3 regions of the Photobacterium minamisatsumaniensis genome follow, and region 1 is predicted to be linked to each of the others. Evidence: predicted binding sites of a transcription regulator. Region 1 holds the regulator's gene; each other region holds the start of a gene.
The links. The regulator CRP, encoded in region 1, controls carbon source genes, mostly activating them, when cyclic AMP is high. The targets are predictions, from matches to a motif close to TGTGANNNNNNTCACA.

Region 1 (10,350 bases):
TACTGATGCAGAATCACAACTTGCCGAAGCCAGCATCTACGAAGCTGACAATAAAAAGCAGCTCAACGAGCAACTGCAACGTCAGGCGAAGGCCAAGTCTGAGTTAGAAGATATCGAGATGGAATGGATGGACTTACAAGAGCAGATTGAGGCTATGGAAGCCGAGCATAATATCTAGTTTCGTCATTTCATCGTATTAAGCACATTGATAGGGACGTCAATTAATGCCACAACACATTGATAGTGAAAGCTTCTGGCAATTTTGTCTGTACCACTATTCACAGGCTGGTGTTCAACCAGCCTGCTTAGCCTTTCAAGATCATTACCAAGGCAATGTTAACCTTGCCCTATTGCTGCATTGGCTTGACCAACATCAGCTAGCCCTCGCTCCCCCCCATGGGTACAAGGCATTACTCGCCGCACTCACTGAAACTGATACGTTACTTACCCCCTACAGAGTGCTACGTAAACAACTCAAACCCAATATCACTCACGAGCAATATCAGCAAATGCTCTCCTTTGAGCTTTTGCTTGAACGAAGGCAGCAACATCATTTATTAACCTGCCTAAACCAATATCCGCTTTCCGCTCATGCATGCCCCAATAACCTCGTTACTTATGGCCGTCACCTTGACGCTCCCCTATCGCTTATTCGCCAATTACAAGCAATCACATAGCCGAATTGACCTCCGACGACGTCGTCACCTTGTCTGTGCTAGGATCTAAACCTCATGACCTTTCGTAACTAGTGGGATAGTCCCTATACGTGCCATGAGGAATTTCGATGACTCCATTTAAGCCTGCAAGCGGTTTAAGCAATGCCCATGTTCAAACCTTATTACCGCGCTTCTTGCGTCGTAAGCCACTATTCACTCCAATAACACAACGCATAGAAACGCCTGACGGCGATTTTTTAGATTTAGCATGGACTGCCGCACCAGAAAATAGTCATAAGAAACAGCCCGTCATGATTCTATTTCACGGTTTAGAAGGCAGCTTTCACAGCCCTTATGCACATGGATTACTTAACGCTGCCCAGCAGCAAGGTTGGCTCGGGGTCATGATGCATTTTCGTGGCTGCAGTGGTGAAATAAATCGTCAGCCTCGGGGTTACCATTCTGGCGAAACCAATGATGCCCATTTTTTTATTCAGTGGCTGAGGCAACAACTGCCCACTCAACCTTTCCTTGCTGTCGGGGTATCGCTTGGGGGCAATATGCTGGTTAATTACCTCGCAGAAAAAGGGCACCAGTCTGAATTGGCTGCGGCACAAGTGATTTCTCCCCCACTAGACTTGGCTGCATGCTCAAGTCGGATCCAGCAAGGGTTCTCAAAGATCTATCAGCGGTACCTATTGGCATCGATGAAGCGTAACCTCGGTAAAAAAATTAGCGCACAGCCTGAAGCAATGCCACTCAAACAAGAACAAGCCGCAAGCATTCGTTCCCTTTGGCAATTTGATGAGGAAGTCACAGCCCCCCTACACGGCTTTGACGATGCTAACGATTATTACCAACGGTGTAGTGGCTTAACCAAATTGGCTACCGTAACCATCCCGCTTCGGGTCATTCACGCCAAAGACGACCCTTTCATGACTGCAGATGTTATTCCTTCCCACCCCTTACCTGCACACATCGAATATGACTTGTGTCACCATGGCGGTCACGTGGGTTTTGTCTCTGGCTCTTGGCATAAGCCTGATTTCTGGCTTGAACACACCGTGCCAGAATGGTTTGGTCAATTCATACCGCTCTACAAATAACAATAATAACAATATAATTGGCTTTTCATCCTTTGAGTAAAGAGCAGCCCATTATGATCATTCCTTGGCGTGATATTGACCCCGACACCCTAGTCAACTTAATCGAACATTTTGTGTTACGAGAGGGAACAGACTACGGTGAACAAGAGCTCAGTATGGAGCAGAAAGTACAGCGGGTCCGCCAGCAACTTGATAAGGGTGAAGCCGTTATCGTCTTTTCTGAGTTGCATGAATCTGTCGATATCAAATTACGCCGCCATATGGGGGAATAAGCCCCCTACTGCGCTAATTTATACAATTTTGGCGACTGCACTCACGTATCATTTTTGGCCTCCCGACTTGACCTTACCTCACTACCCTGTTAATAACTCTTTCCGTTAATGTTAACGACAGGGTTTGTCATGTCTGCAAAACATCCAATAATTGCAGTAACAGGGTCTTCAGGGGCAGGTACATCCACCACCTCAGAAGCATTTCGTAAAATGTTCAATATGATGGGCATTAATGCTGCCTGGCTGGAAGGTGATAGCTTTCACCGTTTTACTCGCCCAGAAATGGATGTCGAAATTCGAAAAGCCAAAGATCAAGGTCGACATATTAGTTACTTCGGCCCTCAGGCTAACGATTTTCCCCAGCTAGAAACCTTTTTTCGCCAATATGGTGATGATGGAAGCGGCCAATTTCGGCGCTACCTGCATACCTTTGATGAAGCCGTACCTTATAACCAAATGCCCGGTTCATTCACACCATGGCAGGAGTTACCAGAAAACACCGACGTATTGTTCTATGAAGGACTTCATGGCGGTGCTGTTGATGGTGAAACCAATGTCGCTCAGCACGTTGATTTATTGATCGGCATGGTACCAATCGTCAACTTAGAGTGGATTCAAAAGATTGTACGGGATACCCGTGATCGCGGTCATTCACGCGAAGCCGTGATGGAATCAATTGTGCGATCGATGGATGACTATCTCAATTATATTACGCCTCAGTTTTCTCGTACCCATATTAACTTTCAGCGCGTACCAACCGTTGATACTTCAAACCCATTCAGCGCCAAAGCCATTCCAAGCCTAGATGAGAGTTTTGTTGTGATCCGTTTTCGTGGGATCAAAAATGTCGACTTCCCTTATTTGTTATCAATGATCCAAGGATCATTCATGTCACGCCACAATACATTGGTGGTTCCGGGTGGCAAAATGAGCTTTGCCATGGAGCTAATCATGCGCCCGTTGATCCAAAAACTGATCGAAACAGGAAAGATTGGTTAAATAATACAATTCAAGCCCCTTTCAGGGGCTTGGGTCTCTCGCGGCCGTGTCGAATTAAGCGCAGTTCACTTCATAAGAGTGCGTCATTTCAACACCTTCACCAAGCATCAAGCACACCGAGCAATACTTCTCTAGCGAATCAGCAACAATTTTCGCCACTAGCGCTTCATCGAGTTCATGACCTGTAACCACGAAATGTAGGTTTGCTGAGGTAAAAATACGGGGGGCTTGCTCACGGCGCTCAGATGAAATTTGCGCTTCACAACCCGTAATCTTCTGCCCTGCTGATTTCAATCCATCAACCACATCAACCGAGCTACATCCCCCAGCCGCCATCAATACCATTTCCATTGGGCTTGGCGCTTTTTCTCCGCCATTGCCATCCATAACCACACTATGGCCAGAATTTGACTGACCTAAGAAGGTCATATTCTCGACCCATTTCACTCGTGATTGCATTTGTTTTTCCTTACTACTTATAGGGTAATTAGTGACAATATAGCAACTGTGTGATCATGTGCACACTTATGACTACTAAATGACCATTCTCGATAGATCAATATCAAGAAATGCATGCTGAAAAAAGATAAACTTTGAACTAATTATTCACGTGAGCTTGCAGCCCAGCTGTTGACTGAATATCCTAAGCGACGAACACCAAGTATAGGCCCAGCCCTTTTTTGATGGACGTCGTTGTTGGGCAACAAACACAGAGGAAGTTAGTAATATGGTTCCAGGTAAACCTCAAACAGATCCAACTCTAGAGTGGTTTCTTTCGCATTGCCACATTCATAAATACCCGTCAAAGAGTACTTTGATTCATGCGGGTGAAAAAGCTGAAACGCTCTACTACATTGTTAAAGGTTCTGTGGCTGTCCTAATCAAGGATGAAGAAGGCAAGGAAATGATCTTGTCTTACCTAAACCAGGGTGACTTCATCGGTGAGTTAGGCTTGTTCGAAGAAGGCCAAGAGCGTACCGCTTGGGTTCGAGCAAAAACCCCTTGTGAAGTAGCAGAGATTTCTTTCAAGAAATTCCGCCAGCTTATTCAAGTTAACCCTGATATTCTGATGCGTCTGTCTGCTCAAATGGCAAACCGTCTTCAGGTTACAAGCCAGAAAGTAGGTGATCTTGCTTTCCTAGATGTGACTGGCCGTATCGCTCAGACACTTCTAAACCTTGCGAAACAGCCAGATGCGATGACGCACCCTGACGGTATGCAAATCAAGATCACTCGCCAAGAAATTGGCCAGATCGTGGGTTGTTCTCGTGAAACTGTTGGTCGTATTTTGAAAATGCTGGAAGAGCAGAACCTAATCTCTGCTCACGGTAAAACTATCGTGGTATACGGTACACGTTAATTTCGCGTGCCATCATTGATAATAAAAAGCCGCCTCAGGCGGCTTTTTTGATCCGGGAATTCATACCAAAATGGTATTTTTGCCGTATTGCTCACTTTTTCTTTCTTGTATCCTCACCATCAAGTGCTACATTGTGCATATCTGGCGTAAGTGATAATACGTCATTCACATGGATAAAATTGATATGGATCTCGAACGTTTTTCAGCAAATGGCTTTCCTGCAAGCAATACGAGCGTTATTGCCCCCCTTCCCCCAACAGTTGAAATGACAGGCTTTAGCGGGCGTCGGCACTATTTTGAACAACAAACGACTTCGCCATACCATAAAGGGCAACTTGCTAAGCATGAATTTGGGATCACACCACTTGATAGCCAGTGCCATTAGTCTACCCCAAACACGTTTGACTCTTATCGCACACGATAAACCCACCGTATTTCATAACAGTGGGCTATGGGGTTAATCTCTTTTCACGCCAGAGAATTTAGCCTTTCTTCGCGTGGGTGCTTTCAAAAATTTTATCCGCTGACGCTTCAACAAAGCCACGATATAACTCACCGTCTGGTGTAGCATAGCGCTTAGCAAATTCGTAAAATCCCCCCGCGATACTAAACACACCATCGGTAAAGCCAACATCAACAGTATCGGCAATCGTCGCTGATTGCTCTAGCATTACCTCTGGGCTACCTTTCACATCGCCCCCAGATTCATTAATCGAAAAGCCGTTATGGCGCAGTAAATGATTAACCTCTTCGACCTCGGTAAATTGCTCGAGCTGATTAATATTGACCGTAAAATGGTTGGCACCAAAACCGTGCGCGGCTAACCACCCTGCGTATTCACTTTCTGCTACCAGCAACTCATAAGTGGCATAGTCGAGGTCCCAACGCCGCCCACCATACAAGAAGGCTGGATCACGCATCGCCGCTTCAGGTACTTGATCGACAAGCTCTCGAACGGTTTGCTGTAGCAACGAGCTAAACTGCCCTACTAGCAATTCACTGATAAAGACTTTCGGTGCATCTGGATTTGGATGTTCAAAGTGCTCAGCATAAAGCTTCTTCGCTTCAAAGTGATACTTACCACAAGGTTTATAACCCAATGCAATAAACGGCGCCGCTAGCCTATCTAGGCCCACTTTAGGTAAATTGAACGTCCGTAACGCAATGTGGTCATTCAGCAACGGCTCATCTTCAGTGAGTAAATCATGCACCTGTGCAGCAGAGGGGCATAAACGCTGAGTATAGTCTTGCCATAAGCCATCAAATAATTGCACAACCCTTTCCATGAATATCACATCCTCTTAGCTGGTCGATAAAACGGAATACCTGAAACATGCTCTACATACGGATCCCTGGTGACAACTGTGCTGGCAATTCAGGTTGATCACCTTCCATTGATGCCATTGGGTACGCACAGTAGTCAGCGGCATAATAAGCACTTGGCCGCAAGTTGCCAGAAGCACCCGGCCCACCAAAAGGGGCATCCCCACTGGCACCCGTCAATTGACGGTTGCGATTCACAATGCCTGCCCGAATATGATCGATAAAATACTGCCATTCATCGTCATCGGTTGAGATCAGCCCTGCAGATAAGCCATAACGGGTATTATTTGCCTTCTCAACGGCTTGTGTTAAACCGTCATAACGCACAACCTGCAACAAGGGGCCAAAATATTCCTCATCCGGTAATTCTGCGATAGTACTCACCTCAATGATCCCAGGAGTAACGATTGCTCCTTGCCCGCGGGTAGCGACCAATAATGCTTCACCGCCAAGACCAATAAGCTGAGACTGGGCTTGGAGAATGTTATCTGCAGCGGCATTAGAGACTTGCGATCCCATAAAAGGGGCTGGCTCATCAAACTGACCACCCACGCGAATAGCCGATGCAAGCTCAACTAAGCGAGTAAGTACACGATCCCCTTTCTCGCCTTTGGGTAAATACAGGCGACGAGCACAAGTACAACGCTGACCCGCGCTAATAAACGCTGACTGAATAATAGTGTAGACAGTGGCATCAAGCTCGCCATAATGCTGAGAAATAACCATCGGATTATTGCCCCCCATTTCAAGTGCGAGCATCTTCTCTGGCTGACCAGCAAACTGGCGGTGCAGGATCTGCCCGGTATTCGCGCTACCCGTAAAGAGTAGGCCATCGATACCGCTGTCACCCGCTAATGCCTCACCCGTTTCACGCGCACCTTGGACCAAATTTATCACCCCATCAGGCAACCCAGCCTGTTGCCAAAGCTTCATGGTTTCTTCTGCAACTTTCGGCGTAAGGTCTGATGGTTTAAACACGATAGTATTACCGGCCAATAACGCAGGCACGATATGCCCATTTGGAAGGTGGCCCGGGAAGTTATACGGCCCAAATACCGCCATGACACCTAAGGGACGGTGACGTAAAATTGCCTGGCTGCCCGCCACGTCTTTTTGTCTTTCGCCAGTACGTTCATGATAAGCCCGCAGTGATATGGCAATTTTTCCCACCATCGCGCCTGCTTCGGTACGCGTTTCCCATAATGGCTTACCGGTTTCTTCGGCAATAACCTTGGCAATCATCTCACTGTTATCTTTTACCAATTCAGCAAAGCGCTCCACAATAGCTTGTCGCTTGGCAAAATCACAATGACGCCATTTTGCCAACGCAGCACGAGCACTACTCACCGCCGACGCGACTTGTCCGCCTGTTGCCGCCTTTCCCTGCCAAATGACCTCTTCGGTAAAAGGATTGAACGATTGCATAACCGCCCCCTCTCCAGCCAGCCATTCACCTGCGATCCATTGAGTCATTGTCGAATTCCTTATTGGGTGATCAGGCGAACTTGATCGCCATGTTGTACTTGAAGGGCTTGTGCCATTTCAGCAGAGATAACGGCGGTGTCGCCCTTAATACCAACTTTACCGGTCACTGCACGAAACTGACTGAAAGATGTATTACTCACAATACAATCCTGACTTTTCGCAGGCAGGCCCACTTCCACGTAACACGATTTTGAATGACGAACCGATTCAATGTTTCTGATGTCACACTCAACTGTCGGTCCCGCATCAAAAATGTCGACATAACCACGACAGGTAAACCCTTCTTTCTCAAGTAAGCGTAACGCCGGACGTGTTTTTTCGTGTACTTCACCGATAACAGCCTGGGCTTCTGGGCTCAGTAAGTTAACGTAGATAGGAAGCTTAGGCATTAAATCCGCAATAAAGCCTTTTTTACCGATACCCGTTAAGTAATCCGCAAGGGTAAAGTCGATAGAAAAGAAGTGTTCTTTTAACCATTCCCAAAACGGTGAGTTGCCATCGTCATCGGAGACGCCACGCATTTCGGCAATCACAGTATTATCAAACCGCTGAGGGTGCTCTGCCATCATCAGGAAACGACATTTAGACAATAGGCGGCCATTGGCTCCCTCTCGCCATTCAGGCCGCAGAAAGAGCGTACAGAGCTCACTCACTCCAGTGTAGTCATTACCAAATGTCAGTACTTTTACCGCATTATGAACGTTCAAACGTCGAGAAGAATGCACCACCGTGCTGAGATGGTAAGTATAGAAAGGGTTATCAAGGCCAATTGCCGCCTCTATCGCCGTCGTCCCTGCAATTTCTCCAGTCTTGGTATCTTCTGCAACCATCAGATACCCCTCAGAGCCAGCTCGGCTCACTGCCTTGGCAAAGCTTTCTTCCGAATGCTTGATCCGATTCGTTAATATCTCTTCATTAACCGGCAAAGAAGTAAAGCCATGCCCGGACTCTTCGGCACACTGCATAAGCGCCGGTAGGTCGGCAGCCTTAATAGGACGTATAACCAGCATCGAATTCCCTCCTGATGCAGGTTGCAGCAAAGCACTGCAACCCTAAATGTCTGATTCTGACCTCGGTCAGAAGCAGCAGTCAGGCTCCTGCCAACTGCTGCATGATTTGAGTGGATACTTAGTGGTAAATTTTGGCAATCGCGCGTTCAAGACGTGCCATACCTTCATCGATATCCGCCTTACTGATCACGAGCGATGGCGTGAAACGAACCACATTGGTACCCGCGACCAACACCATCACCCCTTCTTCACCAGCGGCAACCAGAATGTCACGGGCGCGCCCCTGCCATTCATCATTCAAGGCTGCGCCTAACAGCAGCCCCTTACCACGAACTTCGTCAAAAATAGGGTATTTACTGTTAATGGCGGCTAATGCCTCACGGAACCATTGTTCACGCTGCTTAACACCCGATAAAACCTCAGGTTTAGTCACTTCATTCACAACTGCTTCAGCGACAGCACACGCGAGTGGGTTACCGCCATAGGTCGAGCCATGGGTGCCAACTTTCAAATGCTTTGCCAATTCAGAGGTTGTCAACATGGCAGCAATTGGGAAACCACCCCCTAATGACTTTGCGGTACTCAGAATATCTGGTGTAACACCTAGCCCTTGGTAAGCGTAGAAGTCACCCGTTCGGCCATTGCCCGTTTGTACTTCATCAAAAATCAACAGCGCGTTGTGCTTATCACACAACTCACGGACACCTTGGATAAACTCACTGGTTGGTGAAATGATGCCACCTTCTCCTTGAAGAGGCTCCATCATGACGGCACAAGTACGTTCTGACATGTGCTCGGCCAGGGTCGATAAATCATTGTATTCCAGGTGGGTCACATCACCCGGTTTGGGACCAAAACCATCGGAATATGCGGCTTGTCCACCAACCGTGACGGTAAAGAAAGTCCGGCCGTGGAAGCCTTGTTGAAACGCAATGATCTCTGACTTTTCTGGACCAAATTGGTCAACAGCATAGCGACGAGCCAATTTCAGCGCAGCTTCATTCGCTTCTGCACCAGAGTTAGCAAAGAAAACTTTATCGGCAAAACAATGCTCGGTCAGTAATTTAGCAAGCCGTAATGCAGGTTCATTGGTCAGTACATTACTGACATGCCATAACTTCTCAGCTTGCTCTTTGAGGGCATCAACCATCACAGGATGACAGTGGCCTAAGCAACTCACCGCAATCCCACCGGCAAAGTCGACATACTCTCGCCCTTCTTGGTCCCATACTCGGGCACCATCTCCCTTAACAGGGATAACTTGCATCGGTGAATAACAAGGCACCATGACCTCATCAAAAAGCTGGCGTTCTACGGTGTTTTCCTTTGCCATTGTCGTTTCCTTCTAGGTTTATTGCCTTAAGCATAGTATTTACATTTTATTAACCAATTCCAATAGCATAATATTTTTTATTGCTTATTCGCATTAGGTTAACCATCGGTTTAAAACATATTTATGCGTGTCATTGGCAATTTTATTAACCCCCAAATACAGGAAAGTGTTTTTCCTACTAGGAAATAAAAGCCAGCATGGTAAAAAAGCTGCATAATATTTCCTTAATTGCAAAAACAAGAAAAGATACAAAAATGTTAAAAAAGGTGACTAGGATCGCGGAGGAATATACAGAAAAGGCGGTAAAAAGATCCAGAAGCAGTAAACAGCTAGCGCTATCAGCCAACCAAGATCAGATGATTAAGACAAAAAGCAGCATAAAATGCTGCTAGACAGTTGAACCTATTGGCTACGGCGAAGAAAGTTAGCCAATAGCTGGTGACCTTGCTCAGTCAGAATACTTTCAGGGTGGAATTGTACACCTTCAATCGACAATGTTTTATGGCGAATACCCATAATTTCATCACGCTCACCATCTATTTCCGTCCACGCTGTCACTTCAAAGCATGAAGGCAGGGTCTCGGCCTTAACAACCAAAGAATGGTAACGGGTGACGGTCAATGGGTTATTTAGCCCAGTAAAGACACCGTTATCAGTATGCACGATGGGTGAGGTCTTCCCATGCATGACCTGACGGGCACGTATAACATCCCCACCAAACACCTGAGCAATAGACTGATGCCCGAGGCAAACCCCTAAAATCGGCAATTTACCTGCAAAGTGGCGAATAGCCTCTAGCGAGATCC
Region 2 (10,350 bases), on a different contig from region 1:
ATAACCCGCAGTATTCAGTGCAAAGCCGGCAACAAGAAAGCCAACAAGCGGGGGGAGTTTGCACCTCAACGCAATGTAGCCTGCGAGAAAGGCGGCAATAATAAAGATGAGTTCCATGGTTAGACTGACAATCCTTTTTACTTGTCCCTGTTTAAAGTGCTAGGGCGTTTTGAGCATGGCCTATGGCACTAAGGGGCTAAATTTGGAAGTAATAGTAATAATTATTTGTGAAATATAACACAAAGGGCGTATTCCTGTCTGGAACACGCCCTTTGGTATTGTTACAAATTAGCCACTTAACGGTGGCTAAGGTAATCGGTATTTTAGTCTTCCAGTAAACGTTGCAGCAGTACACCGTTGAGCATTGCACGTTTGATCATCGAGAAAGCACCAATCGTCGGTTGGGTGTAAAGTTCAGACGTTACGATCGGTAGATCTTTATTAAACGTCGACAGCGATTGTGTTTCGACACAGCGACGGATTGCCGGGAAAATGACATCTTTCGCTTGAGTAATATTACCTGCAACCACGATTTTTTGTGGGTTAAACAGGTTTATGGTCATTGCGAGCGCTTTACCTAACTGGTTTCCCACTTTAATCAACGCTTGGGTTGCCAGCTCATCACCTTTATTCGCCGCTTCACAAATTGCTGGCATTGTAACGTCTTCTAGCTCGCGTAGGGTACTTGGGTAGCCTTGATCGAGTAGGTTCTGGACATGCTTAACAATCGCAGGATCGGCCGCAACGGTTTCAAGGCAGCCAAAATTACCGCATTGGCACTTGTCCCCAAGAGGATCTATTTGAATATGGCCAATTTCGCCCACATTACGGTTAAAGCCCAGAAAGACTTGGCCATTTACAATAATTCCAGCGCCAGTACCGTGATGGACACTGACTAAGATGGAGTCTTTACAATCTTTGCTTGAGCCAAAGTAATGCTCTGCCAAGGCTAAGCCACGGATATCATTACCGACAAAACAAGCAACACCATACTTTTCACTAATGATATCGGCTAGTGGAAGGTTTTCGACATCGATATGCGGCATATACTCAACAACACCGCTCTCTGGGTCAATCAGTCCTGGAAGCGTGATACCAAATGCGACAAGTTCACGCATGGTATTTTGATTATCAGCCATGAATTGACGAATATGCTCAAATAAGCCGTCGGTCAATTCTTGCTGGTTACCATAATGGAATGGATGTGCCGCGCCCGCTACGTGTTTACCGCTTAAATCGTAGAGGGTTAATTCAATATAATTACGCCCTAGGCGTATTGCAATTGAATGAAAAGGGGCTGATTCTGTCGTCAGCGATATCGCACGCCGACCTCCAGTAGAAGCCTGCTGCGCGACCTCTTTGATCAGGCCGCGCTCAAGCAATTGGCGGGTGATTTTAGTAACACTTGCAGGCGCGAGTTGACTAACGTCAGCCACCTGAATGCGTGAAATAGGGCCTTGCAAGTCAATTAGTCTGTAAACAGCTGCACTATTCAGCTGTTTTACCAGATCTACATTACCAATTTGTCCGCCTGTCATAGTTAGTTCTGCTCGTATTCACCGTTAACTACAGTCGCCCGAACATTATAATCACGATCAAAAATAGCAAGGTTTGCAACCATACCTTTTTTGATGGCACCCAACTTCTTGTCAACGCTAATCGCGCGAGCAGGATACAGAGTGGCCATTCTAATCGCTTCGTCCAAGGCGATACCTGCATGTTCGACACTATTTTGAATTGCTTCAATCATTGTTAGTGCTGAACCACCGAGTGTGCCATTTTCATCAACACACTTCCCATCACGATAATATACTTTCTTACCGACAAAAATAAAGTGATCCATGTCAGCTCCTGCAGGTGCAGTTGCATCCGTAACTAAAACAAGTTTCTCACCTTTCATACGGTGGGCCATGCGAATATTGGCATAATCGACATGGAAACCGTCGGCAATAATGCCTGTATAGACGTCTGGCGTATCGTAAATCGCACCAACCATTCCCGGTTCACGACCAGCAATAGGGGTCATAGCATTGAAAAGGTGAGTGGCAAAGCTAATACCAGATGCAAAGCCTTTTCGTGCTTCAACATAAGTTGCGTTGGTATGTCCTGCCGATACAACAACACCGGCATCGACCAGTTTTTCGATATGTTCGTGCGAGTTTAGCTCGGGTGCGAGCGTCACTTTAGTGACAACATCAGCATTAGCACAGATTGTATCGATCATCGCGTCGTCAGAGCGGCGGATATGGTCAACAGAGTGAATACCTTTTTTCATGACATTAAGGTAAGGACCTTCAAGGTGCAGACCTAATGAATGATTCTGGTATTGGCTTTGATACTCACGTTCGGCAGCAATGACTGCTTTCATGTCTTCGTCAGACGATGTAATCAGTGTCGGTAAGAAGCTTGTACAACCTGATTTCAGGTTGGCACGGTGCATGGTATGGATGGTATCTGCGTTAATTTCATCATTAAGCATGACACCACCACAGCCATTTAGCTGTAGATCGATAAAGCCTGCTGTTAGATTTGCACCATTAAGATCACGGGTTTCAATATCAGCGGGTAATTCTGCAATTGGGCAGACAGCGTGAATGTTCACGCCGTCAATAATGACGGCGTGGTTATTCAGCACATCGCTACCGGTATAAATGCGGCAATTGGTTAGCGCGTACATGAACAAATCCTTTTATTACAGGTTATTGATGTTGTTAGCTTCTAGCTCTTGGAAGTACTTAACAGTCTTCACTTTCAGCTCTTGTGTTGAAGGCTCATCACAAACAATCAATGATTTAGGGTGAAGTTGAAGTGCTGAAACTGTCCATAGGTGGTTTACAGAACCTTCAACAGCAGCCTCTAGTGCAAGGGCTTTGTTATGGCCTGTAACAAGAACCATGATTTCAGCAGAATCTAATAGAGTACCCACACCAATTGTTAGTGCGTACTTTGGTACTTGGTTCATGTCACCATCGAAGAAACGTGAATTAGCGATACGAGTATCTTCTGTTAACGTTTTGATACGAGTGCGCGATGCTAGAGAAGATGCTGGCTCGTTAAATGCGATATGGCCATCGTTACCAACGCCACCCATGAACAGGTTAATACGGCCATAAGACTTAATTTTATCTTCGTAACGCTGGCATTCAGCGTCATGGTCATCAGTATTACCGTTAAGTAAGTTGATGTTTTCTTCTTGGATATCAACGTGCTTGAAGAAATTGTTGAACATGAAGCTGTGGTATGATTCTGGGTGATCCGATGGGATACCGATATATTCATCCATGTTAAACGTTACGACATGCTTGAAACTTACTTCTCCAGCCTCATAAAGCTCAATAAGGCGTTTGTAAGTTGCGAGGGGGGTGCCACCTGTTGGCAGGCCTAGCACGAAAGGACGTTCCGCTGTTGGCTCAAATTTGTTAATACGATCAGCAATATAGCGTGCTGACCACAAACCTACTTCTTTCGCTTTATTCAGTGGGATTAGTCTCACGGTGACACCTCATTCCAAGTTTAAATATCGATAAAATCTTAGCGTGTTCACGCCTTTGTTTTGGATAATAAAATAAGTTTTATGATCGAGCTAGCAAAATCGCCTTATTATTGGTTATACAGGTGACAAAGATCACAAATGATGACGTTTTAATTTGCGGGGCGAAATTAATTTCTTAAACTGCAGGTAACTTAATCGGATAACCAAAATAAGTTATCAGTTTTACATCTAAGACAACCATAGGGGGAACTAAGGGTGAATATTCTTGGATATTTTCAAAAAGTAGGTAAAGCATTGATGGTGCCAGTCGCCACTCTGCCAGCCGCAGCAATTTTAATGGGTATTGGTTACTGGATTGATCCAAACGGTTGGGGTGCAAACAGTGCACTTGCAGCTTTTTTGATTAAAGCTGGTGCCGCAATTATTGATAATATGTCTGTACTGTTTGCAATTGGTGTTGCTTACGGTATGTCTAAAGATAAAGATGGTGCAGCAGCACTTGCTGGTTTTGTTGGCTTCTTAGTTGTTACCACATTACTTTCTCCTGGATCAGTTGCACAAATCCAAGGTATCGACCCAAGCGCAGTACCTGCTGCATTTGGTAAAATCAGCAACCAGTTTGTTGGTATCCTTGTGGGTATTGTTTCAGCTGAAATCTATAACCGTTTCTCAACAGTTGAACTGCACAAAGCATTGGCGTTCTTCTCTGGTAAGCGTCTAGTACCTATCCTAACGTCTTTTGCTGGTATTTTGATTGCCTTCATCCTTATGTACATCTGGCCTGCTGTATACGGCGGTCTAGTAAACTTCGGTGAAAGTATTCAAGGTATGGGTGAAGTAGGTGCTGGTCTTTATGCATTCTTTAACCGTCTACTAATCCCTGTTGGTCTTCACCACGCTCTAAACTCAGTATTCTGGTTTGACGTAGCAGGTATTAACGATATCCCTAACTTCCTTGGTGGCGCGAAATCAATCGCTGAAGGTACTGCAACTGTCGGTGTTACAGGTATGTACCAAGCTGGTTTCTTCCCAATCATGATGTTTGGTTTACCAGGTGCTGCTCTTGCGATGTACCACACGGCTAAAGCGAAGAATAAAGAAAAAGTTGCATCAATCATGATTGCTGCTGGTTTCGCATCATTCTTCACCGGTGTTACAGAGCCGCTAGAATTTGCATTCATGTTCCTAGCACCTGGCCTATACGTTGTTCACGCAGTGCTAGCGGGTATCTCTGTATACATCGCAGCATCAATGCAGTGGATTGCAGGCTTCGGTTTCTCAGCAGGTCTTGTAGATATGGTTCTATCTACACGTAACCCACTAGCTGTTAACTGGTATATGCTAATCGTTCAGGGCTTCGTATTCTTCGCGCTTTACTACTTCATCTTCCGTGCTGTAATCGTTAAGTTCAACCTGAAAACACCAGGCCGTGAAGACGATGATGTAGAAGAAGGTGCAGTTCAAGGTTCTAAAGAAACTGGCGAGCTAGCTCAGCAATATGTTAAAGCTCTTGGTGGCCACGAAAACCTAGAGAACATTGATGCATGTATCACTCGCTTACGTTTGACACTGAAAGACAGCAGCCTAGCTGACGAGAAGCAACTAAAAGCTCTTGGCGCTATGGGTGTGGTTAAACTAGGTTCAAACAACCTACAGGTTATTCTTGGCCCACTGGCTGAAATCGTTGCTGGCGAAATGAAAAAAATGCCTTCAGCTACGAAGTAATATCATAATATGACGTAATTACGCCTGTAGTAATTAACTCGAATTATCGGCCTCCATCACTGGAGGCCGTTTTTTTAGTAGCAACACAGGCTCAACCATCCTCTGAAATACCTTCGCATTACTTGCCTTGATAACCACAATTTTTCCCGCGTAATACTTAGATCAATTACTTATCCAGATTGGTATAACTTTGAATAACGATAATATAGACCTGGGCATTTAGTCTCTTTATTATGTTACTCACCTAGCAACCTATCGGTCTTCTCATCTCTTACACTATCGCTGCGCTTCTTCTTATCGGTGCCGTCATTGCCATACGGGACTCATCCATTTGTCGGTGACACTCTTCTGCGTGACCCCCGAGGTTAAAGCTAAACACCTTATAGGTTGTTCGTGTCGTACATCACCTTAATGCCAATTACTTTTCCTGTGGCGACCTCAAGCTACGCTGTCATTTCAAAGGCAATGTTGCCGAGGGCAATTCCTGTTTGAGCAAGGCTTTACAGGAGCACTTTTGTTGTTGTTTAGGTTAACCGACTGAAAATTATTGATATATTGAACGGTGAGCCGGTTGTAATTAACGCTATTCCCTTTTTTTACTCGCAAATAAAGAGCCTAAAAGCAATAAAGTGGTTCACTCTAACGCTTTTTCATCGGGTTTGAACTCCGTCAAAACCAATTTACCGAGCTACTTTGACGTTACTTTATGTGATCTTGTTCACGTTGCTTTTGCCTGATTTATAAAAAAAGCATCAAAATAAAAATCAGCATAATTATTAGAGTGAGGAGTGAACAATGGCTCCATGTTTTTGTGCACTCAATCACAAAAAAAACGTCAATTTAAAATTCAACGAAAATGACGTTTTCGTATCATTATGATTTAAATGATTTTTTGTTGTTTTGTGGTTTTTAGATTTGAAGTGGATCACTTTTGCTAGCGACTAAATTGACGCTGATAAATAACTCAATATATTTGTCTGTATTAAGAAACGAGCCCTTTCTTGTTTCAGTTAATAATATGATTTGATGGGTATGTAGAGATGTTAAAAAGAAACTTAATTGCTGTATCTGTATTGGCCGGGTTAGCAGGGTGTTCGATCACACCGTCTTCGGAACAACAAGTGGTAAATTCGCTAGCAAACAACCTTGATATTCAATATGCGGTATTAACGAATCATGGGGCAAACGAAGGCCTTGGCTGTCAAGAACTAGGCGCTGAGTTTGCATCATGTAATAAAGTGAACATGACGCTTGTCAACCAAGGTGAAGCCATTGAGTCTAGCGATTGGGCTATCTATTTCCACAGTATCCGCTTGATTCTAGATATTGATAGTGACGAGTTTAAGATCACCCGCATAACAGGTGACCTACATAAGCTAGAACCAACGGACAAGTTTGATGGTTTTGCGGCAGGTGAAGAAGTGGTACTGCCACTGATTAGTGAATTCTGGCAGCTATTTGAAACAGACTTTATGCCAGGAGCGTTTGTTGCTGCACCAAATGCGAAGCCGAAAATGATTGCATCTCTTAATACAGAAGATATCGGATCATTTGTAACAGGCCTGGAAGGCAATAATTTAAAGCGTACGCCAGAAGACAATAATGTAATGGCAACTGCGATTACTCGTTTTGAAAAAAATGCAGACATTGAAACACAAGATGTAACAACGACATTGTTACCAACGCCAATGTCAGTTGAAGCCGGCGAAGGGACAGTGAGTATCGCTGGTGGTCTGAACTTACCAAAAGGCGTGTTTGATGCGGCGCAATTCACGGCTATCGAAGATCGAGCTGGTATCGTGAATGTAGATGTACGTGGTGATCTGCCTGTCAGTATTGATATTACTTCAGCTGATTTTACTGGGGATTTTGCGAAGTCTGGTGCTTATGAGCTAAATATTCAGTCAAGCGGCATTACCATTAAAGCCTTCGATAATGCTGGTGCTTTCTACGCTGTACAATCGATTTTTGGTTTGATTGATAGCCAGAATGCTCAGTCTCTACCAGAGGTCGTTATTAACGATGTGCCGCGTTTTGAATACCGCGGTATCATGGTTGATGTTGCCCGTAACTTCCACTCTAAAGAGGCGATTCTTGCAACGCTAGATCAAATGGCAGCGTACAAGATGAACAAACTGCACCTTCACCTGACTGATGATGAAGGTTGGCGTCTTGAAATTCCTGGCCTGCCAGAACTCACTGACATTGGCTCAAATCGCTGTTTTGACTTGGAAGAGAAGAGCTGTTTATTGCCTCAGTTAGGTTCAGGTCCAACGACGGACAACTTCGGTTCTGGCTACTTTAGCAAAACGGATTATGTCGAGATCCTGAAATATGCGAAAGCACGTGAAATTGAAGTGATCCCAGAAATCGATATGCCAGCACACGCCCGTGCTGCGGTAGTTTCAATGGAAGCTCGCTACGATCGTCTTATGGCGGAAGGTAAAGAAGCAGAAGCTAACGAATATCGCTTGATGGATGCGGAAGATACGTCAAATGTCACAACTGTTCAGTTCTACGATAAGCAGAGCTTTATCAATCCGTGTCTTGACTCTTCCACTCACTTTATTGACAAAGTAATTTCTGAAGTAGCGGCAATGCACCAAGAAGCGGGTGCGCCATTAACAACTTGGCACTTTGGTGGCGATGAAGCAAAAAATATTAAATTGGGTGCTGGCTTTCAAGATATCAATGCAGAAGAAAAAGTAAATTGGAAAGGGACGATAGATCTATCGGCTCAGGACATACCATTTGCTCAATCTCCGCAGTGTCAGGCATTAATTGCTGATGGTACCGTTAGCGATTTCGCGCACTTACCAAGCTATATGGCAGAAGAAGTCTCGAAGATTGTTGCAGATAAAGGGATCCCGAACTTCCAAGCATGGGAAGATGGCCTAAAGTATAGCGAAGGCGCACAGGCTTTTGCGACTGAAAACACCCGCGTTAACTTCTGGGATGTTCTGTACTGGGGTGGAAGTGCCACTGTGTATGAGTGGGCAGCGAACGGTTATGACGTGATTGTTTCTAACCCAGATTATATGTACATGGACTTCCCTTATGAAGTGGACGCCAAAGAGCGTGGTTACTACTGGGCAACTCGCGCAACGGATACGCGTAAGATGTTTACCTTTGCGCCTGAAAATATGCCACAAAACGCGGAAACGTCTGTAGATCGCGATGGCAATGGTTTTACTGCTGAAGGTGAAATCGAAGCACAGCCATTCTATGGTTTGTCCGCTCAGTTATGGTCTGAAACCGTTCGCACCGACGAGCAATATGAATACATGGTGTTCCCACGCGTATTAGCAGCGGCAGAGCGAGCTTGGCACCGAGCGAATTGGGAAAACGACTACAAGGCAGGTGTGGAATATTCGCAGCAGACTAACTTGGTTAATGATGAGTTGCTGACTCAAGATTGGAACCGATTTGCCAATGTACTCGGTCAGCGTGAACTCGCTAAATTAGAGAAATCAGGCATTGATTACCGTTTACCCGTTCCAGGCGCGAAAATTGAGGGTGGCAAGCTGGCAATGAATGTTCAGTTCCCTGGTGTTGAGCTTCAATACTCCGTTGATGGCGGTGAAAACTGGATAACATATTTTGATGAACAAAAACCGAGTGTAAATGGAAACGTCGAGATTCGTTCTGTATCTGCGACAGGTGAGCGTTCGAGTCGAGTGACCACCGTTAAGTAACTGCACGGCCATTTAATCGGCTCTCTAGATTGTTAGGGAGCCTTTTTTATGTCATCTACACTGCCCATCTTAGCTTTAGAAATTCTATTTTTATGATGGGTTTCTATGTGGAATGTTGCTATTGGGCCTTATATTTTGGCTCACTATTTTAATTCCCCGCTTATTGCGGGTTTTTTTTATACATATCGACAAACAATGCATACTATTTGTTGAGTCGGCCCCCATAATTATGGATCATAGGGGGTTCAAAAATCCTGTAAGCACACGAGGTGTAATTGATGAGTGAATCTGAAGCTCGTCCAACAAACTTTATCCGCCAAATTATTGATGCGGATTTAGCGAGTGGCAAACATACAAGCGTACATACCCGATTCCCGCCGGAGCCGAATGGCTACCTGCATATCGGCCATGCGAAATCTATTTGTTTGAACTTCGGTATTGCTCAGGACTATCAGGGTCAATGTAATCTGCGTTTTGATGATACAAACCCTGAGAAAGAAGACATCGAATACGTTGAGTCTATTAAGAACGATGTTAACTGGTTAGGCTTTGAGTGGAGCGATGAGATTTGTTATTCATCGAACTACTTCGATAAGCTACACGGGTTTGCTATTGAATTAATTAATAAAGGCTTAGCGTATGTTGATGAGCTAAGTCCAGAGCAAATGCGTGAGTACCGTGGCACACTTACCGAAGCTGGTAAGCACAGCCCATATCGCGATCGCAGCGTAGAAGAAAACCTTGAGCTGTTCGACAAAATGAAGAATGGCGAAATCGAAGAAGGCAAAATGAGCCTACGCGCAAAAATCGACATGGCATCACCATTTATGGTTTTGCGTGATCCGGTTATTTACCGTGTACGTTTTGCGACTCACCACCAGACTGGTGACAAATGGTGCATCTACCCGATGTACGATTTCACCCATTGTATTTCTGATGCGCTAGAGGGTATTACACACTCTATCTGTACATTGGAATTTATGGACAACCGCCGTCTGTATGATTGGGTACTGGACAATATTACGATTGATTGTCAGCCACGTCAGTATGAGTTCAGCCGTTTAAACCTTGAATATACTGTAATGTCAAAACGTAAGCTTAACCAGCTTGTTACTGACAATTTGGTATCAGGGTGGGATGATCCACGTATGCCGACGATTTCTGGTCTGCGTCGTCGTGGTTTCACCTCGGCGTCTATTCGTGAATTCTGTAAGCGCATTGGTGTGACTAAGCAAGACAACACCATTGAAATGAGCTCTCTAGAGTCATGCATCCGTGATGATTTGAACGAAAACGCACCACGTGCGATGGCTGTTCTTGATCCGATCAAAGTTGTTATTGAAAACTTTGATGGTGAAGCGGAAATGCTTGAAGTCGCTAATCATCCGAACAAGCCAGAAATGGGCAGCCGTACTGTACCGTTTACTCGTGAAGTCT
Region 3 (10,350 bases), on a different contig from region 1:
CGAGCAGATCTTGTTCTCTCTATCGACAGCAAGTTCAAACGCGACAATTCCAGTTACCATGCGCACGTTGACAGACAAGATTGGTGTCTCTAAATCAGTGGCTGGCTTTGGTGTGCCATTGGGTGCAACGATGAACATGTCAGGCGTTTCTATCTATATCGCACTAGCAACGATTTTTGTCGCAAATGCCTTTGGTCAGCCAATTAATAGTGCCGATATCTTTACATTGGGTCTGACTATTCTATTGCTTTCAATTGGTGCTGGTGGCGTACCGGGTGGTGGTGTTGTCATGGTCGGTGTATTGCTTCACCAACTAGGTTTACCGCCAGAAGGCTTGGCAATTGTTGCCGCTGTCGACCGTATTAATGACATGTTCTGTACGAGTTCAAATGTTGTTGGTGATACTGCGGTTAATACAATTGTGGCAAAAAGTGAGAATGAAATCGGTGTTGAATCTCAAGCTGAGCAGCCAGAAGCTGTGACAGTGAGTTAAGTCGCAACATTGTGTTCGGAATAAAGCGCCTTTGGGCGCTTTTTTGCGTTTTGGTACCACAATTTATACGAAAGTTGATAGCCAGCTATACTTACGATAGCAAACTTGTTGCACTTGGTGTTGTAGGCCAATTATGATTCGCTAAATATTTTTGGTTTAAATAAGGTGCTATCGTTGAATAAAGGCTTTGTCCTTGGCGCTCGCAAAGGAAGGTGTTGATGAAAAGGGTATCGAATAAGCATAGTTCGGTATTAGGGACGTTGGTCGTCCTTGGAGGCGGTGATGTTCCTTGGATAGCATCGCTAGAGAAGGTTGGTTGGCTATGTCATCGTTGCTATGACTTGCGTACCGCGGAAGCCTTGCTGCTAGAGGTTGGGCCTTGTATCGGTGTTGTGGATCTCACTCGAGATGACTTTAGTTTAGCTGGGATCGCCGGCGTAGTTAATCGCAATAAACAGGCACGTTGGTTAGCTGTTGCACGAGAAGATCAGCTTAGCAATGATGCGATTTGCCAGTTTATTGTCAGTTTCTGTATCGACTATTTTACTGCGCCCGTACCTGAATCTCAGTTACTTAAAACCATTGGTCATCAGCTAGGTATGCTGCAGCTGGAACGGCGAGTATGGCCTGAATTGGGGCAGTTTGGTCAGCACGGATTACAAGGTGATCAAGCCGCCATGAAAAAGCTTCGCCATCAAGTCAAGCGGATGGCTGTTGCCGATATGCCAGTGTTTGTACTTGGTGAAATCGGCACAGGCAAAGAGTTGGTTGCTCAAGCTATCCACCAAGGTTCAACAAGGGCAAAATCGGCATTTATAGGTATTAATTGCGAAACATTGAGATCTGACTGGCTAGTTGATGATAGCCATGTGCTGGGTGGAGACTGTTGTTTTAACGTGGCGAATAAAGGCACGTTATTTCTCGATGAAATTTCGTCGTTAGACGATGAGCGGCAGCAAGAGCTACTTTGTTTCCTACAAGATGGCCACTTTATGTCTGTTGACGGGCACCAAGTCGAATCAGATGTACGTTTGATTGTTTCAACGCGTTACTCGTTGGAGGAACTATTGGAAGAAGGCACGCTACGTGAAGATCTGTATTACCGGTTGAACGTATTGAGCTTAAGCGTCCCATCATTGCGGGATCGCGGGGAAGACATCATCTTATTAGCAGAGTATTTATTGTTGAAGTTTTCTCGACAATATAACAGTCAGGCGAAACAGCTTAGTAGTGAAAGTAAAAAGCTGTTATCCAGCTATTCTTGGCCTGGAAATGTCAGGGAGCTCATTAGTCAAATTAAGCGAGCAATTCTTTTAGCGGAAGGGAAAGAGCTATTATCGGATCATTTTGACTTACCGCGGCTGGCTGATGATAAGCAGAGCCTTAAAAAAATCAGAGAAGACTCTGAGCGTAGTGCATTGCTGAGTGTATTGGAAAATAATAAGGGGCAAATTTCTGCGGCAGCCAGAGAGCTAGGGGTTTCTCGAGCGACGATGTATCGATTATTGAATAAGCATGACTTAGTCCCGCCGCCGCGCCATTTTCGTCAGGGGTGAGTTGACGTAGCGACATTACCTCCGTTGCGTTCATGGTAGCTTTCTCTAAATATTATAGTCAGTTAGATGAATATTTCAGTTTCGTGCCAACCCATGAGGCTGGATACAGAAGATAATTGTTTTGTTTCTGTATTGGCAATTATGTGCTTGTTTTATAATCAGTGTTGTTTAAAATTAAACCATATTTCACTTCTTCATAACTTATTACCGGAGGAACATACGATGCGACTGATATCTCTTATATGCACCTGTTCAGCCGGTGATACCTCGAAACAACCAATTCATTAACGGCAATCCGCTGTGTAAATGGGCCGCGGATCACTGTCGCGGCTAGTTAAGTTTTACTTAAGTTGTCAGCCTGAAACGGCAGTGTTTCTCGTCCCTTCAATATTAATCATTGTATGGAGAGTACCACTATGCGCCAATCAGTCTATTTACGTCTTGCAGTATTTTTTGTTCAACTCGACCTTCATCAAGAAGATGCCGCATGGCGGCGTGAGCATCGTCGGGTGAAAGTGTATTTGCCTCATCTATCAGAGCATATGCTTAATGATATTGGCATCAGCAAAGATCGACGCGTTGCGAGTCATTTGGTTTCAACGCCTGCTAGCCGCAAGGTACGCCATCTTAGGAGGAGGTATCAATCGAAATTTGCGACGTAATCGTCCCCTCTGCTTGCGAGCAGGGGGGGGAGACAGCGTGGGGAATGATTGTTGATGTTACTAGACATGGTTCGTAACACTTACCAACGCTTTGCGACGAAAGTGAAGTAGGGTAAGTAGAAGGAATTGGGGTAGAGTTATCGGACATCAACAAAGGTATTAACCGACGTTGGTTGAGCTAATGTTTTTCGCCTCCGTATATACGGAGGCTTTTTTTTATTAGTGTATTTTTAGTCAGTTGTTATGTAGCTGTTTCACTGAACGAGTTAACACGGCATCAAGCTGTTCGTTACGGGCATGGATTAGAATATTGGATCCCAACCTCTTGTAAATCGGCAAGTACGGCATCAGAGAGTGTTAACTCGATACTTTCAATATTGCTTTCTAGTTGCTGTAAGTTGGTTGCGCCAATAATGTTTGATGCTACAAAAGGGCGTTGATTAACGAAAGCCAGTGCCATCTGGGCTGGATCAAGGCCGTGTTTGTGGGCGATATCAACATAGGCTTCTGTTGCTGCGATACCTTGCGGATTAAAGTAGCGAGAAAAGCGCTCGAACAGTGTACAGCGAGCACCTTTAGGGCGTTTACCCTGAAGGTATTTACCACTCAGAGCCCCAAAGGCGAGTGGAGAGTATGCCAGTAATTCGACCCCTTCATGGTGGCTGATCTCAGAAAGACCGACTTCAAAGCTACGATTGAGCAGGTTATACGGGTTCTGGATGGTTACCACACGTGGTAGTTCATGTTTTTCAGCGAGCTTTAAGTAAGACATCACCCCCCATGGTGTTTCATTTGATAGACCGATATAGCGTATCTTTCCTGCACGCACTAACTCAGCCAGTGCTTCAAGGGTATCGGTGATCGTCACACCAGAGTGATCTTCTTTATATTGATAATTTAGCTGCCCAAAGCAATTGGTTTCGCGTTGCGGCCAGTGCAATTGGTAAAGATCGATATACTCGGTTTCAAGCCGGTTTAGACTATCTTCGACGGCATCGTGAATATTACGGCGATCAAGTGCCATGTCGTTACGGATATAAGGAGTATTACGAGGGCCTGCAACTTTCGTCGCTAATACGACTTTGTCTCGGTTTCCGGTTTTTTTTAACCAGCTACCAATATAGCGTTCGGTAGCACCCTGGGTTTCTGATTTGGGTGGGACTGGATACATCTCTGCGGTATCAATGAAATTCACGCCACGCTCGAAAGCGAAATCTAACTGGTTATGTGCATCATTTTCACCATTTTGCTCACCAAAAGTCATTGTGCCAAGGCAGATTTTGCTCACCTCAAGGGTCGAGTGAGGAATTTTGTGGTATTTCATGAGCCCTCCTTGGACTGATTATCTAATACCAATGATAGGCAGTTAGTCTCATTTGAATATACCGTGACTTTTCTGTGGGTGAAAGCAGTTTGAGTGCCCAGCATATTGGCTACGCTGATATCATAGTGGCTACTTTAGTATATAGTTAATACAGAAACGGTGGTATTGACGGCAGGGAGAGTGTATGAAGTTGTCACAACTTAAGCATTGGAGCAAAGCTGATAATGGCCAATTGCCGATGTGTATTTTAACCAGTTATGCGGGATGCTCTGATTATTTGGTTGAAGTTGAGTTTAAAAATAAGCTTGTTCCGTTAAAAGGTGATAGCGATGAAATGATCAAATTTCAGTCGATTGAGCAAGCCAAAAACTTTTTACGTCCGCTTGGTTTTCGTTCCGTTATTTTACGGGTAACCGATCCCTATGATGAATTTTCACCTGACGGGCTAGTCTCTAAGTGTCGCGAGGATATGACCATTTCTCTATAGGGTTAGATAATAAAGTAGCGTTCCAGTAACCCTGCCGTAAAGTGTGTTTTGAGGTAAAAACCTCGTGGTAAGATCTTGATTGGTTGCCCATTCGCACCATACGCTTCGGTTAACGCTTTGCTATTTGCTGCTTTGGGTCTGAGTTGCAGTACTTCACCATGGCGTGCCGTGATTTGTTCAACTCGGCCAAGTACGATCATATCCATTAACTCTTCCCAGTCCTGTTTAAGCTGAAGCTCTTCTTCGAGCGATGGACTCCAAAGTAACGGCGAGCCGACATGGCGATCAGCCAGGGGAATATCACGCTCTCCTTCTACTGGTACCCACAAAACTCTAGCTAACTTATGGCGAATATGGCTATTTTCCCAACTAAGCCCCTGTAGGCCAATGAGTGGCGCGACACAGACAAATGTCGTCTCAAGGGGGCGACCATTGTAACCGATTGGAATCGTCTTTAGCTCGATACCGAGTTCAACAAAGTCAGGCACGGGTTTGCTGCCTGCTGTCGCGCCCAAATGCCATTCCAGCAACTGTCCTACCCACCCTTTATCGCGCTTTAGATCGGGGGGAGGAACGATACCGGCGTCATGGGCGAGTTCGCCAAGCGTTAAGCCTGCAAGTGCCTGAGCCCTTGTGAGTAACTCATGTTCTGTTGTGGGGGTTGAGCGCATATTCGATACCATCGATAACGGGGGAGGGATCCTACCATAGCCAAAACAAAAGCCGAATCTGGAATTAAGTAGAAAATAACATATTGATGAAAAAATAGACGATCATTTTCGATCTGCTGTTAAAACGTGGTTTTATATGCATAAAGGTGAGGTGTAAGTTATTGATTTAATGGTTATTGTTTGTGTGTTTTGCTTGGGGTACATACAAGCGAACGAGTGAAAGTGGTATGACGTAGTGATGAAAATATGATCTTTTATAAAGATATCCACAGGATGAGTGGCAAATTTATTTCATTTTATCATTACTGACTATTTATACAGGTATTAGCTGGCTTATTGAGCACTGTTGTGGTGTGTTTTTCATCGGTGTTGATTGTTTGTTGTGGGTAAAGTCAGGATTGGTTGATCTTTAACCGATCGGTATTTTGGCTTTTATTAATCACAATGTTCATGGCTATTTTAAGTGATGATATTTTTTTAAGTGATTGTTTTAAATTCTTAATTGAAGCTGTTTTGATTTTTGCACCTATGTTTTTTTTATTTCGTTATGATTGTTTTTTCAGGGTGTTTAAGGCTTCTTCACAAATCTATCCACAGAAAACGTGTATAAATGTGCCCTAGGTCTCATTTGACTGTTTATAAAACAAACTGTGTAGGGGAGTTATCCAGAATATGAGGCTTGGGTAGGAAAAAGCGCTGATAAATTAGAATGTTTGTTTACCCATAGGGTGGTCTGTGAAAAAATCACTATTAATAAAGATTTATACTTGAGGTCGTCCAGTGATTGATGGCGATGGATACCGCCCAAATGTGGGTATTGTGATCTGTAATAGCCATGGCGAAGTATTCTGGGCTCGACGATATGGACAACATTCCTGGCAGTTTCCGCAAGGTGGCATTGATGAAGGGGAAACCCCGGAGCAAGCCATGTACCGGGAGCTCTACGAGGAAGTGGGGCTAACCAAGAAAGATGTACGAATTTTGGCGTCAAGTCGTCATTGGCTTCGCTATAAATTACCCAAGCGATTGGTTCGCTGGGACTCTAAGCCTGTTTGTATCGGACAAAAACAAAAGTGGTTTTTGCTGAGTTTAGAATGTGATGAGTCAAAGGTTAATATGCAACGCGGCAGTACGCCGGAATTTGATGGCTGGCGGTGGGTCAGTTATTGGTATCCGGTTAGGCAGGTTGTGTCTTTTAAGCGTGATGTCTACCGTCGCGCACTAAAAGAGTTTGCTGCTATGGCAATGCCGTTTAAAGAACGTAAAAAGCGCCGGGGTAAGCGAGGGTAACCTAGCCATAAAATGGGATACCCCAGCATAAAGTGGGACAAGGCGAGATATGCTGACGCAACTGAGAGAAATTGTCGAAAAAGTAGCAAGTGCCCCTAATTTGATCGAAGCATTGGATCAGTTGGTTATTAGTACTTGTCGAGCAATGAAAACAGAGTGCTGTTCCATTTATATTGCTGATCATAAACGTCAGCAGTATACCTTGATGGCGACACAAGGGCTGAAAAAACCTCATCGCCATGTTGGACTTGCGTTTGGTGAAGGGTTAGTTGGATTAGTCGGAGAGCGTGCTGAACCCATAAACGTTGCCGATGCCCGCCACCACCCCCACTTCAAGCATCTTCCGGGGACGGGGGAGGAATCTTTCTGCTCGTTCTTCGGTACGCCTATTATTCACCAACGCCAAGTTTTGGGTGTATTGGTTATTCAGCAGCGCCAGCAACGTGAATTTGATGAAAGTGAAGAGTCTTTCATGGTTACGTTGGCGGCGCAGCTTGCTGTTTTGTTGGCGCATGCGAAAGCACAAGGTATGTGGCTTGATCAGCACAACGGCTTGCATTTAGTTGGCTCTGCGGCTTCAACGGGGGTTGCTGTTGCTCGGGCTTGGTGGGACGATAACCAGCCAAGGCTGGAGTTGGTTTACCCTGCATCTTGCCTTGACCGCGAGTCTGAACAAGAGCGATTGAGTATTGCGATTGAATTAGCCAGCGCTGAATTCCGCCGATTGAGAAAGCGGTTTGATAGTGAGTTACACAAAGAAACCTTGGCTATTTTCGACTTATTCAGTCATTTGCTCAACGATCCGATGCTGCGAAAAGATTTATTTGCCAAAGTGTCTGGTGGCGATTTAGCAGAATGGGCAATTCGGCAGGTGGTGGAAAACTACTCGACGCGCTTTGCTCAAATGAAAGACAATTACCTAAAAGAGCGCGCGCATGATATTCGTGAATTAGGTCAACGCTTATTATATTTCCTTCATAATGAAAATGTTGCTGAGCATCAATGGGAAGAGCCCGTTGTATTGCTCACACGAGAATTAACTGCCGCCATGCTCGCAAGTATCCCTAAAGGCAAACTTGCTGCTGTTGTCTCACAAGAAGGTGCAGCGAACTCTCATGCCGCTATTTTATCGCGGGCATTAGGGATCCCGGCAATTATGGGGGTTGATTTTGTTCCTGAGAAAATCCATAACTGCCAAGTGATTGTTGACGGTTATCGAGGTGATTTTCTTGTCAATCCCAACCGGCATGTATTAGCAGAATATACGCGGCTGCTGAAAGAAGAAAATGAGCTTGCAAAAGTGGTCGAAGATGGGCTCGATCAACCCGCTTCGACACGTGATAATCATCGTATTCAGATCCATTTAAATGCCGGTCTGAGTGCCGACACCAGTATTGCGGTGAATAAAGGCGTCGATGGCGTTGGGCTATACCGAACTGAAGTGCCTTTCTTACTGCAACGTAGCTTCCCTTCTGAAGAAGAACAAACCCAACAATATCATTCTATTTTATCAACTTACCGTGATAAGCCTGTGGTTATGCGAACCTTGGATATTGGCGGTGATAAACCATTACCTTATTTGGCGATAGAGGAAGATAACCCTTTCCTTGGTTGGCGTGGGATCCGTTTTACGTTAGATCACCCTGAAATATTCATGATCCAAGTGAGAGCGATGCTCAGGGCGAGCATTGGTCTTAGTAATATGGATATTTTGTTGCCCATGATTTCGGGCATTGCAGAACTCGATGAATCGATTGCTTTGATAGAGCGAGCGTATATAGAGGTTGCGAAAGTAGCCCAACAACGTGGCGAAGTGCTCACGCGGCCGCGTATTGGTATTATGATAGAAGTGCCATCAATCCTTTACCAATTGCCTGTTCTTAAGGGGAAAGTCGACTTTATTTCCGTGGGAAGCAATGATTTAACTCAGTATTTATTGGCGGTCGATCGGAACAACTCACGTGTCGCGGGTGTTTATGATGCATTGCATCCTGCGGTATTACATGCATTGAAGCACGTTATAGATGCCAGTCGGCAGTTACAGCTACCTGTCAGTGTCTGTGGTGAGTTAGCGGGTGATCCGATAGGGGCGTTACTACTGATAGGAATGGGGTATCGTTCACTCAGTATGAATACTCGTAATGTCGCAAAAATTAAGTATATTCTCCGGCATATCTCGTTAGAAGATATGGAGCAACTAGCTCAATATGCGTTGACAGCGACGTATGCCGATGAGGTTCGTGATAATACGATTGCCTTTGTTGATGGGCATGGTTTAGGCGGCTTTATCCGCGCAGGTAAGTAGTAGTAATGTTCGAAAATATAGCGTGGCTTCCCCCCGTACTTATAAGCTTTGAGTCAGAGTTGTGGTTATTTAGCCTGTGTTTAGTGCTTGGTTGTTTAGTTGGAACGTTAGCGGGTTTGCTGGGAATTGGCGGCGGTTTGCTTGTTGTGCCCGCTTTAGTTTGGTTATTGCCAAAAGCCGGTATTGAACCATCATTGGTTATGCATATTGCGTTAGCGACATCGTTAGCCAGTATTGTTTTAACATCAGGTGCATCAGCTCGTAATCATTATAAGTTGGGTAATATTGATTTTGGTATTGTGAAAAGCTTAGCGCCAGGGGTGATCCTTGGTGGTTTTGGCGGAAGTGTGGTTGCAGAGCTAGTGCCTGCGGAACTATTACCAAGGATTTTTGCCATAATAGTATTGTTGTTGGCATGCCAAATGTTAGCTTCAATGCGATTTAGTGGTCGAAATCCGTTACCGGGCCGTACGGGCATGTTTAGTTCAGGTGCGGTTATCGGGGTTGTTTCTAGCCTTGCTGGTATTGGCGGTGGTTCACTTACTGTCCCCTATTTGAGTTGGCATGGTGTTGAAATGCGAAGATCAATCGGGTGTGCGTCATTTTCAGGTGCATTAATTGCTGTTGCAGGCATGAGTGGGTTTATTATTGCAGGAGTGGGGGATGAAGCATTGCCCACATTGAGTCTTGGTTATGTTTATTTGCCGGCATTGATAGGTATTGCTCTTACCTCAATGTATACCACGCGCTTTGGCGCGGCATTGGTCAGTAAACTGCCTACATTAGTATTAAAAAAGATATTTGCCGTCTTTTTACTGTTTATCAGCATTAAGATGTTTTTGGGATAAGTAAAAAGTAAGCACGTTGTGCTTGCTGTCGATTGAGATGATTACATGAGTCAAGGTTATTTAACGTTTCCAAATATCGATCCGATATTGATTGAAATTGGTCCATTGGCTATACGCTGGTATGGCATGATGTATCTATTAGGGTTTGCTTTTGCTATGTGGTTGGCAAATCGACGAGCAGATAAACCTGGCAGTGGTTGGACTCGCGATCAGGTAAGCGATTTATTGTTTGCTGGCTTTTTAGGGGTTGTGCTTGGTGGGCGAGTCGGCTATGTCCTCTTCTATAATTTTGATCTGTTTGTCTCTAACCCGCTGTACTTATTTCAAGTGTGGACGGGAGGAATGTCATTCCATGGTGGGTTACTAGGTGTTATTACCGCGATGTTCTGGTATGCGCGAAAGCATAACCGTACCTTCTTTAATGTCGCAGACTTTGTCGCGCCTCTTGTGCCTTTTGGTTTAGCGGTTGGGCGTTTAGGTAACTTTATTAATGGCGAGCTTTGGGGACGAGTTTCAGATGTGCCTTGGGCAATGGTATTTCCTACCGGAGGGCCGCTGCCTCGTCATCCGTCCCAACTTTATCAGTTTTTCTTTGAAGGCTTTTTACTGCTGATTATTCTGAATATTTTTATTCGCAAGCCACGTCCAGCGGGGGCAGCATCAGGATTGTTCCTATTCGGCTATGGTAGTTTCCGCTTTATTGCTGAGTACTTC

Region 2: the regulator CRP is predicted to act here: its motif matches at 3,615-3,630, upstream of nagE (N-acetylglucosamine-specific PTS transporter subunit IIBC).
Region 3: the regulator CRP is predicted to act here: its motif matches at 5,805-5,820, upstream of rppH (RNA pyrophosphohydrolase).

Annotation. Positions count from the first base shown of each region.
Region 1 covers NZ_JAKJSI010000014.1:186,447-196,796, reverse strand. The annotation lists gene L4D78_RS07055 (ABC transporter ATP-binding protein) at 1-178, shown strand, start outside; gene L4D78_RS07050 (TIGR02444 family protein) at 225-677, shown strand; gene L4D78_RS07045 (hydrolase) at 785-1,762, shown strand; gene L4D78_RS07040 (YheU family protein) at 1,816-2,034, shown strand; gene L4D78_RS07035 (phosphoribulokinase) at 2,164-3,033, shown strand; gene L4D78_RS07030 (OsmC family protein) at 3,088-3,492, opposite strand; gene crp (cAMP-activated global transcriptional regulator CRP) at 3,761-4,393, shown strand; gene L4D78_RS07020 (hypothetical protein) at 4,563-4,778, shown strand; gene L4D78_RS07015 (DUF1338 domain-containing protein) at 4,876-5,679, opposite strand; gene astD (succinylglutamate-semialdehyde dehydrogenase) at 5,732-7,189, opposite strand; gene astA (arginine N-succinyltransferase) at 7,201-8,211, opposite strand; gene L4D78_RS07000 (aspartate aminotransferase family protein) at 8,330-9,544, opposite strand; gene L4D78_RS06995 (aminodeoxychorismate/anthranilate synthase component II) at 9,947-10,350, opposite strand, start outside.
Region 2 covers NZ_JAKJSI010000027.1:72,496-82,845, forward strand. The annotation lists gene L4D78_RS15280 (cation:proton antiporter domain-containing protein) at 1-117, opposite strand, end outside; gene nagC (DNA-binding transcriptional regulator NagC) at 324-1,538, opposite strand; gene nagA (N-acetylglucosamine-6-phosphate deacetylase) at 1,541-2,677, opposite strand; gene nagB (glucosamine-6-phosphate deaminase) at 2,693-3,493, opposite strand; gene nagE (N-acetylglucosamine-specific PTS transporter subunit IIBC) at 3,749-5,218, shown strand; gene L4D78_RS15305 (beta-N-acetylhexosaminidase) at 6,259-8,913, shown strand; gene glnS (glutamine--tRNA ligase) at 9,192-10,350, shown strand, end outside.
Region 3 covers NZ_JAKJSI010000015.1:93,988-104,337, reverse strand. The annotation lists gene L4D78_RS07600 (dicarboxylate/amino acid:cation symporter) at 1-493, shown strand, start outside; gene L4D78_RS07595 (sigma-54-dependent transcriptional regulator) at 712-2,049, shown strand; gene L4D78_RS07590 (hypothetical protein) at 2,466-2,711, shown strand; gene L4D78_RS07585 (NADP(H)-dependent aldo-keto reductase) at 3,001-4,035, opposite strand; gene L4D78_RS07580 (DUF6482 family protein) at 4,220-4,522, shown strand; gene mutH (DNA mismatch repair endonuclease MutH) at 4,525-5,193, opposite strand; gene rppH (RNA pyrophosphohydrolase) at 5,974-6,483, shown strand; gene ptsP (phosphoenolpyruvate--protein phosphotransferase) at 6,533-8,788, shown strand; gene L4D78_RS07560 (sulfite exporter TauE/SafE family protein) at 8,794-9,636, shown strand; gene lgt (prolipoprotein diacylglyceryl transferase) at 9,682-10,350, shown strand, end outside.